Regions from separate parts of the Streptomyces sp. SJL17-4 genome, predicted to be linked through region 1. Evidence: riboswitches for the same ligand, from Rfam matches in the RefSeq annotation. Region 1 holds a riboswitch; each other region holds the start of a gene.
What was found. Region 1 has a riboswitch for thiamine pyrophosphate ahead of N5875_RS10835 (thiamine ABC transporter substrate-binding protein). Riboswitches for the same ligand answer to the same signal wherever they lie in the genome.

Region 1 (3,269 bases):
GAGCGGAAGGAGGCCGTCGCCGCGATCGGCGAGAAGCCGTTCCGCGCCAAGCAGCTGTCCACCCACTACTTCGCGCGGTACGCGCACGATCCCGCCGAGTGGACGGACATTCCGGCCGCCTCGCGGGAGAAGCTGGCCGGGGAGCTGCTGCCCGATCTGATGTCCGTGGTGCGGCACATCTCGTGCGACGACGACACCACCCGTAAGACCCTGTGGCGGCTGCACGACGGCACGCTCGTCGAGTCGGTGCTCATGCGCTACCCGGACCGGGTGACCATGTGCATCTCCTCGCAGGCCGGCTGCGGGATGAACTGCCCGTTCTGTGCGACGGGGCAGGCCGGGCTCGACCGGAACCTGTCGACCGCCGAGATCGTGCACCAGATCGTGGACGGCATGCGGTCGCTGCGGGACGGGGAGGTGCCCGGGGGACCGGCGCGGCTCTCCAACATCGTGTTCATGGGCATGGGTGAGCCGCTCGCGAACTACAAGCGGGTCGTCGGTGCCATCCGGCGCCTCACCGACCCTGAGCCGGACGGTCTGGGGCTCTCGCAGCGCGGGATCACCGTCTCCACCGTCGGGCTCGTGCCCGCGATGCTGCGCTTCGCCGACGAGGGCTTCAAGTGCCGGCTCGCGGTCTCGCTGCACGCCCCCGACGACGAGCTCCGGGACACCCTGGTGCCGGTCAACACGCGCTGGAAGGTGCGTGAGGTCCTCGACGCGGCCTGGGAGTACGCGGAGAAGTCCGGGCGCCGGATCTCCATCGAGTACGCGCTCATCCGGGACATCAACGACCAGGCGTGGCGCGGTGACCTGCTGGGCCGGCTGCTGAAGGGGCGTCGGGTGCACGTCAACCTGATCCCGCTGAACCCGACGCCGGGTTCGAAGTGGACGGCGTCGCGTCCGGAGGACGAGAAGGCCTTCGTCGAGGCCATCGCCCGCCACGGCGTGCCGGTGACCGTGCGGGACACCCGGGGCCAGGAGATCGACGGTGCCTGTGGACAGCTGGCCGCCGCCGAGCGCTGACCTTGTAGTCTGAGCTCGAACACATCTCCATATTCCGACAGGGGAGCGCCACAGCGCTGAGAGTGCGGTCACCGTAGGACCGCAGACCCTCTGAACCTTGCCCCGGTCATTCTGGGTAGGAAGTTCGGTCGTTAACTCAAGCTGTTGCGCCCTGCCCGCGCCCGGTTCGCCGGTCGTGGGCAGGGCCGCGTCTCTTCCTGGTCATACCCAGGAGGAATCTCAGTGAGCACCACTCCGGTGAGCATCAAGAAGGCCGCCGCCGCCGCGCTCGTCGCGGCGCTGGGCGTCACCACCCTCGCCGCCTGCGGCACGGACGACGCCCGCGAGGCCGCCGGCAAGTCCGGCGCTCCCGCGCCGAAGACCGTGACCCTCGTGAGTCACGACTCGTTCAACGCCTCCAAGGAGGTGCTGGCCGAGTTCACGAAGCAGACCGGCTTCACCGTCAAGGTGCTGAAGAGCGGCGACGCGGGCGAGGCCGTCAACAAGGAGATCCTGACCAAGGGCTCCCCGCAGGGCGACGTCTTCTTCGGCGTCGACAACACGCTGCTGTCCCGCGCCCTCGACAACGGCATCTTCGTGCCGTACGCGGCGAAGGGGCTGGACCGGATCCCGGAGGCGTACCAGCTCGACAAGGAGCAGCACCGCGTCACGCCGATCGACTCCGGTGACATCTGCGTCAACTACGACAAGAAGTACTTCGCCGACAAGAAGCTGGCGCCGCCGGTGACCTTCGACGACCTGGCGAAGCCGGCGTACCGGAACCTGCTCGTCGTCGAGAACCCCGAGCGGTCCTCCCCGGGCCTCGGCTTCCTCCTCGGGACGGCCGCGAAGTACGGGGACGAGGGCTGGCAGGACTACTGGAAGAAGCTCAAGGCCAACGGCGTGAAGACCGTCGACAGCTGGGAGCTCGCCTACAACCAGGAGTTCTCCGGCTCGGCCGGCGGCAAGCAGGCCAAGGGCGACCGGCCGCTCGTCGTGTCGTACGCCTCCAGTCCGCCGGTCGAGGTGCTCTACGGCGAGCCGCAGCCGAAGGTGGCCCCCACCGGGGTGTCCACCGGGACCTGCTTCCGGCAGACGGAGTTCGCGGGCCTGCTGAACGGCGCGAAGAACCCCGAGGGCGGCAAGGCGCTGATCGACTTCCTGATCTCGAAGAAGTTCCAGGAGGACATGCCGCTCCAGATGTTCGTCAACCCGGTGGCGAAGGACGCGGCCCTGCCCGAGCTGTTCACCCAGCACGGCGTGGTCGTCGACACGCCGGAGACGATGGCGCCGGAGAAGATCGCCGAGAAGCGTGACCCGTGGATCCAGCAGTGGTCGTCGCTCGTTCTGAAGTAGTCCCCGACCGCCGGGGAAGCGCGGCGCGGCTCGGCCTGATGGTCGTGCCCGTCGCCTTCTTCGCGCTGTTCTTCGCCTGGCCCGTCGTCTCGATCGTCGAGCGCGGGCTGCGGGTCGACGGGGTGTGGCAGTTCGGCCGGTTCGGCGAGACGCTGAGCCGGCCGGAGATCCTCGACGTCCTGTGGTTCACGCTCTGGCAGGCACTCGCCTCCACCGGTCTCACCCTGCTGATCGCCCTGCCCGGCGCGTACGTCTTCGCGCGCTTCGACTTCCCCGGCAAGGGGCTGCTGCGGGCGGTCGTCACCGTGCCCTTCGTGATGCCGACGGTCATGGTCGGTACGGCCTTCCTGGCGCTCGTCGGCCGAGGCGGGCTCCTCGACGAGCTGTGGGGCGTACGACTCGACACCACGGTCTGGGCGATCCTGATCGCCCATGTGTTCTTCAACTACGCCGTCGTCGTACGGACCGTCGGGGGCCTGTGGGCGCAGCTCGACCCGCGCCAGGAGGAGGCCGCCCGGGTCCTCGGCGCCTCCCGCTGGAAGGCGTGGCGGACGGTGACGCTGCCGGCGCTGGCCCCGTCCGTCGCCGCGGCCGCGCTGATGGTCTTCCTCTTCACCGCGAGCTCCTTCGCCGTCGTCCAGATCCTCGGCGGATCCACGTACTCCACCCTTGAGACGGAGATCTACCGGCAGACCGTCGTCCGCTTCGATCTGACGACGGCGGCCGTCCTCACGATGGTGCAGTTCGTCGCCGTCGGCGTCGTCCTCGCCGTGCACGCCCGGATCGTTCGCCGGCGGGAGACCGCCCTGCGGATGGTGGCGCCCGAGGAGACGGCGCGCCGGCCCCGTGGCGTCGGGCAGTGGGCGCTGTTCGTGGCCGTCCTGCTCTCCGTCGCCCTGCTGATCGTGCTG
Region 2 (3,269 bases), 1.8 Mb from region 1:
GTGATGCTTCTGCTGATCTTCATCGAGCAGAACTTCGGACCGCACATCGAGCAGAAGTGCGCGGTCTTCGCGGGCTCCGCCGGCAGCGTCTCGTCGTGGAACTCACGCGCGGTGTCCGGGTCGAGCGCCAGGTTGAACTGGTCCTCCCAGCGGAACTCGAACCGCGCGTCCGACAGCGCGTCGTCCCACTCCTGCGCACCCGGGTGCCCCTTGGCGAGGTCCGCCGCGTGGGCCGCGATCTTGTACGTGATGACACCGGTCTTCACGTCGTCGCGGTTCGGCAGGCCCAGGTGCTCCTTGGGCGTGACGTAGCAGAGCATCGCCGTGCCCCACCAGGCGATCATCGCCGCGCCGATGCCGGAGGTGATGTGGTCGTACGCGGGCGCGACATCCGTGGTCAGCGGGCCGAGCGTGTAGAACGGCGCCTCCTCGCAGATCTCCTGCTGGAGGTCGATGTTCTCCTTGATCTTGTGCATCGGGACGTGCCCGGGGCCCTCGATCATCGTCTGCACGTTGTGCCGCTTGGCGATCGTGTTCAACTCGCCGAGCGTGCGCAGCTCCGCGAACTGCGCCGCGTCGTTGGCGTCCGCGATCGAGCCGGGGCGCAGCCCGTCGCCCAGCGAGTACGTGACGTCGTACGTCGCGAGGATCTCGCAGAGCTCCTCGAAGTGCGTGTAGAGGAAGTTCTCCTTGTGGTGCGCGAGACACCAGGCGGCCATGATCGAGCCGCCGCGCGAGACGATGCCGGTCTTGCGGCGCGCGGTGAGGGGCACATACGGCAGGAGTACGCCGGCGTGCACCGTCATGTAGTCCACGCCCTGCTCGGCCTGCTCGATGACCGTGTCCTTGTAGATCTCCCAGGTCAGGTCCTCGGCCCGGCCGTCGACCTTCTCCAGCGCCTGGTAGAGCGGCACGGTGCCGATGGGCACCGGGGAGTTGCGCAGGACCCACTCGCGGGTGGTGTGGATGTTGCGGCCGGTGGACAGGTCCATGACCGTGTCGGCGCCCCACTTGGTCGCCCAGGTCATCTTCTCCACCTCCTCCTCGATGGAGGAGGTGACGGCGGAGTTGCCGATGTTGGCGTTGACCTTCACCAGGAACCGCTTGCCGATGATCATCGGCTCGATCTCCGGGTGGTTGACGTTCGCCGGGAGCACGGCGCGGCCCGCGGCGATCTCCTCCCGTACGACCTCGGGGGAGACGTTCTCCCGGATCGCCACGTACTCCATCTCCGGGGTGATCTCACCCCGGCGGGCGTACGCGAGCTGGGTTACGGCCTGGCCGTCGCGGCCGCGGCGGGGCACGCGCGGCCGTCCGGGGAAGACGGCGTCGAGGTTCTTGAGCCCCCCGCCGCGCGGCGAGGTGTGCTTGATGCCGTCGTCCTCGGGACGGGCCGGGCGGCCCGCGTACTCCTCGGTGTCGCCGCGCCCGATGATCCAGTTCTCGCGCAGCGGCGGAAGGCCCCGCCGTACGTCGGTGTCGACGGTGGGGTCGGTGTACGGGCCGGACGTGTCGTACAGCGTGACGTCCTTGCCGTTGGTGAGGTGCACCTGACGGACCGGCACCCTGAGGTCGGGGCGCGAGCCCTGGACGTACCCCTTGTGCCAGCCCGGCGTGCGGGCGCCGTCGGCAGAGGTGCCGTCTGCAGTGTCGTTCTGCTCGGAGGCAGGCGTGCGTGCATCCTGAATGGTCATGGAGACCGATCTCCCTACGCCGGCATTACCCGGTAACAGGTTCGGCGGTCGGCGCAGCCTCCTCCCGTACGTACATTCAGTACGCGCGTACGGTGATCAGCGCCCTCTCAGCCCGGTGCTCCGAGCTCCCGCGTGTGCAAAGGTGCCACCACGCTAGCGTCATCCCTGGCGTGCTGAACAGTGGGCCCCTGCCGTTCTTGCGATGATCGGTCGGTGACTTCCCCCCAACAGACTCCCGAGCCGCACGGCCACGACCACGACCACGGCCCCCACGAGCATGCTCAGGCACACGGTTCTCATGGGCACGGTCCGGCACACGGATCCCACGGGCACAGCCACGGGCACAGCCACAGCCATGGGCCCGCCACGCCGGTGTCCCGGCATCTGCGCAGGGTCATCGCCGCGATCCTCATCCCCTTCGCCACGGCGGTCGTGGTCGGGCTCGTGGTCCTGTGGCCCGGTGGCCCCCCGCCGCACGAGCGCACCGGCGTCGGCTTCGACCGGCAGACCGAGCAGGGCAAGGTCGTCGCCGTCCAGCAGGTGGACTGCGCCTCCGTGAACGCGGGGCAGGTCCCACCGACCGGTGACACCTCGACCCCGCAGGGACGCGAGGCGGTCAACGCCCAGCAGGGGGAGTGCGAGAAGGCGACGATCGAAGTCACCAGCGGTCCGGAGAAGGGGCGTAGGTTCACCGAGATCGTGCAGCCGGACGCCCCGCGCCAACTGCACGAGGGGCAGGGTGTGGTGGTGGCGTACGCCCCCGACGCCCCGCGCGACCTGCAGTACTCGGTCACCGATGTGAACCGGAAGGTCCCGATGGCGGTGCTCGCCGGGATCTTCGCCATCGCGGTCGTGCTCGTCGGCCGGCTGAAGGGCGTGATGGCCCTGGTCGCGCTGGTCGTGAGCTTCCTGATCCTGACGTTCTTCATCCTGCCGGCGATCCTGGACGGGTCGAATCCGCTGGTCGTGGCGGTGGTCGGATCGAGCGCCATCATGCTGATCGCGCTCTACATGTGCCACGGACTCTCGGCCCGCACCTCGGTCGCGGTGCTCGGGACGCTGATCTCCCTGCTGCTGATCGGTCTGCTCGGCTCGGTGTTCATCGGCTGGGCCTCGCTGAGCGGCAACACCGACGACAACACCGGCCTGATCCACGGCCTCTACCCCGAGATCGACATGTCCGGCCTGCTCCTGGCCGGGGTGATCATCGGTTCGCTCGGTGTGCTCGACGACGTCACGGTCACCCAGACGTCGGCGGTCTGGGAGCTGAAGCAGGCCGACCCGGGCATGGGGCCGCGCGCGCTGTACCGGGCCGGGATCCGGATCGGCCGCGACCACATCGCCTCGGTCGTGAACACACTGGTGCTCGCCTACGCGGGTGCCGCCCTCCCGCTGCTGCTGCTCTTCTCCATCGCTCAGAGCAGCATGGGGACGGTGGCCAACAGCGAGCTGGTCGCCGAGGAGATCGTCCGGACGCTCGTCGGATCGATCGGTCTGGTCGCGTCCGTGCCGCTCACCACGGCCCTCGCGGCCCTGGTGGTCTCCGCCGACCGCGCGGATGCCGGGGGCGGGCCG
Region 3 (3,269 bases), 3.8 Mb from region 1:
GACCGTCGTCAGCTCCGTACCGCTGGCGACCAGCGAGCGCTCCAGGACGTCGAGGCTGGGCGCCCCGCCGGTGCCCATGATGAGGCGGGAGGAGAACTCCGTACCGCCGAGGGTGAACACGTCGTCGGACATCGCGCTCAGCCTCCCTGGACCGCGGTGAGGACTTCCACCCGGTCGCCTTCGCCGAGGAGCGTCGTCTCCCATTCGCCGCGCGGTACGACCGTCTCGTTGAGGGCGGCGGCGACCCCGGAGCGGGCCTGGGTCAGGGTCGCCACGAGGGCGTCGAGGGAGACGGGGCCGGAGAGCACGCGGGCCTCTCCGTTCACGGACACGTTCATGCGGGCTGCTCCTGACGTACGGGGGCGGGCGCGGGGGCGAAACGGCGGGGGGTGAAGGGGCGGGCCTCGTCGGGGAGGGCACCCGTGGTGAGCACCTCGGCCATGACGTCGCCGGTGACGGGGGTGAGCAGGACCCCGTTGCGGTAGTGGCCGGTGGCCAGGTGCAGGCCGGGCAGGGCGGTGGGGCCGAGCAGCGGCGCGTTGTCGGGGGACGCGGGGCGCAGGCCCGCCAGGGTCTCGGTCAGCGGCAGCTCCGTGAGCCCGGGAACGAGCTCATGGGCGTCGCGCAGCAGCTCGTACACCCCGCCCGCCGTCACCGTGGTGTCCCAGCCGAGCTCCTCGCTGGTGGCGCCGACGACGAGTTCGCCGTTCTCGCGGGGCACCAGGTAGACGTGGCTGCCGCGGACGACGGCCCGGACCGTCCGGGAGAGGAAGGGGGCGTACGGGGCCGGGATCCGGAGCCGCAGGACCTGGCCCTTCACTGGGCGGACCGGCGGGAGGACCTCGTCCGGCACGCCCGCGAGGCGGCCGCTCAGGCTGCCCGCGGCGAGGACGACCTGGTCGGCCAACAGCTCCCCGCCCCCGGCGAGCACGACACCGCGCGCCCGGTCCCGTACCACCGTCAGGCGCTGTGCGAGGGCGCGGTGGAAGACCACCCCGGCCCGTTCGCAGGCGACGAGGAGCGCGGCGGCGAGCCGGCGCGGATCGACCTGGTGGTCGCCGTCCACCCGGAGCCCGCCGCGCACCCCCGGGGCCAGCATCGGTTCGAGGCGGCGGCACTCGCGGCCGCTGAGCCACTCCGAGGTGAGCCCGCAACGGATCTGCAGGGCGTGCAGTTCGCGCAGGTGGGCCCGGTCGTCGGCGTCGAGGGCGACGGCGAGGGTGCCGCAGGCGCGGTAGCCGACGTCGTGGCCGGTGGCGTCCTCCAGCTCGGCGACGAACGCGGGATAGCGCGCGGCAGAGGCGAGGTTGAGCCCGAGGAGGGTCTCCTCGCCGTAGTGCAGTTCGGTGACGGCGGCGAGCATCCCGGCCGCGACGTGTGCGGCGCCGCCGCCCGGGGCCGGGTCGACCACCGCGGTACGCATGCCGCGTCGCGCGGCCCGCCAGGCCGTGACCAGGCCGATGATGCCGCCCCCGACGACGAGGACGTCGGTCCCGGACGCACGGTCCTCGGACGCGTGGACTTCGGAAGAACGCATGGGCGTCCAGCCCCTCCCTTCGCCGGCATGACCCGGATCAGGTTCGTACGGTCGGAGGCCGTCCCAGCCTCCCTCTCAGCCCGGTGCGTCCGGGCTCCCGCGAGTGCTTTACGCCCGACACACTAGCTTCCGCTTCCGGTGAGCCGCAGACCCCTCCCTTCCTGACGGTCCGTCAGATGCGTAAGGTGGTCGGGTGAGCGAGCAGAAGCAGGCAGAACAGCACGTCGTGATCGTCGGCGCCGGGATGGCGGGCGTCCAGACCGCCGTCGCCCTGCGCGAGCAGGGTTTCACCGGCCCCGTGACCCTCATCGGGGCCGAACCCCACCAGCCCTACGACCGGCCCCCGCTCTCCAAGGCCGTCCTCCTCGGCAAGGCCGAGGGCTCCGCCTTCGACATCGACTTCGAGGAGCTCGGCATCGAGCTCCGCCTCGGCCTCGACGTCACCGGGCTGCGCCCCGCCGACCACGAGATCGACACCGAGGCCGGGCCCGTCGGGTACGACGCCCTGGTCGTCGCCACCGGCGCCCAGCCCGTCACCCTGCCCGGCACCGAGGGCGTCCCCGGCGTCCATCTGCTGCGGACCCTCGACGACGCCGTACGCCTCGGGCCCGTCCTGGAGCGCCGGCACAGCGTCGTGGTCGTCGGCGCCGGATGGATCGGCGCCGAATTCGCCACCGCCGCGCGCGAGGCCGGCTGCGCCGTCACCGTCGTCGAGGCCGCCGACCGCCCCCTCGCCGGAGCCCTGCCCGCCGAGGTCACCGCCCCCATGGCCGAGTGGTACGGCGAGAACGGCGCCGAACTCCTCACCCACGCGCGCGTCCGCACCGTCGAGCCCGGTGAGCCGGGCAGGGTCGTCCTCGCCGACGCCCGCGAGCTGCCCGCCGACGCGGTCGTCGTCGGCATCGGCGCCCTCCCCGCCACCGGCTGGCTCACCGGCTCCGGGATCGCCCTCGACCCGAGCGGCGCCGTCACCGCCGACGAGCGGCTGCGCACCAACCTGCCCGATGTGTACGCCGTCGGGGACTGCGCCTCCTTCCCCTCCGCCCGCTACGGGCGGCGCCTCCTCGTCCACCACTGGGACAACGCGCTCCAGGGGCCCCGCACGGTCGCCGCGACGATCATCGGGGCCGGTGCGGGGGCGGACTCCGCGCCGTACGACCCCGTGCCGTACTTCTGGTCCGAGCAGTTCGGCCGCTTCGTCCAGTACGCCGGGCACCACGCGGATGCGGACGAGCTGCTCTGGCGCGGCGACCCGGCCGAGAAGACCTGGTCCGTGCTGTGGCTGCGCGCCGGGGTCCCGGTGGCCCTCCTCGCGGTGGGCCGCCCCCGCGACCTGGCCCAGGGCCGCAAGCTCATCGAGACGGCCACCGCCGTCGACCCCACGCGCGCCGCGGACCCGTCCGTCCCCCTGAAGGCGGCAGTCGCCTAGGGCCCGACTACCGACTGTCAGTCCGGGATGGCAGGCTTGTCCTGTGACCGAGATTGACGTAAAGATCGATGCGCTCGTCCCCGCCTGGCTCTATGTGCCCGACATCGCGGAGATGCTCGATGTCGAGGTGACGCGCGTGCGGCAGCTGATCAAGGAAGGTCAGCTCATCGCCGTGCGCCGTGGAGAGAACAACGCCCTGCAGATTCCCGCCGCCTTCATCCAGGGCGACAAGATCGTCAAGGGCCTCGTCGGGCTCCTGACCGTGCTGCGGGACGACGGCTTCACCGACGAGGAGATGCTGGA

Region 2: another riboswitch for thiamine pyrophosphate. It lies ahead of thiC (phosphomethylpyrimidine synthase ThiC); the one in region 1 lies ahead of N5875_RS10835 (thiamine ABC transporter substrate-binding protein).
Region 3: another riboswitch for thiamine pyrophosphate. It lies ahead of thiO (glycine oxidase ThiO); the one in region 1 lies ahead of N5875_RS10835 (thiamine ABC transporter substrate-binding protein).

Annotation. Positions count from the first base shown of each region.
Region 1 is NZ_CP104578.1:2,530,396-2,533,664, reverse strand. It holds gene rlmN (23S rRNA (adenine(2503)-C(2))-methyltransferase RlmN) at 1-1,023, shown strand, start outside; TPP riboswitch at 1,053-1,163, shown strand; gene N5875_RS10835 (thiamine ABC transporter substrate-binding protein) at 1,246-2,358, shown strand; gene N5875_RS10830 (iron ABC transporter permease) at 2,397-3,269, shown strand, end outside.
Region 2 is NZ_CP104578.1:4,319,705-4,322,973, forward strand. It holds gene thiC (phosphomethylpyrimidine synthase ThiC) at 1-1,694, opposite strand, end outside; TPP riboswitch at 1,689-1,836, opposite strand; gene N5875_RS19325 (YibE/F family protein) at 1,875-3,269, shown strand, end outside.
Region 3 is NZ_CP104578.1:6,307,832-6,311,100, forward strand. It holds gene N5875_RS28335 (thiazole synthase) at 1-132, opposite strand, end outside; gene thiS (sulfur carrier protein ThiS) at 138-338, opposite strand; gene thiO (glycine oxidase ThiO) at 335-1,537, opposite strand; TPP riboswitch at 1,535-1,648, opposite strand; gene N5875_RS28350 (FAD-dependent oxidoreductase) at 1,731-2,966, shown strand; gene N5875_RS28355 (Rv2175c family DNA-binding protein) at 3,010-3,269, shown strand, end outside.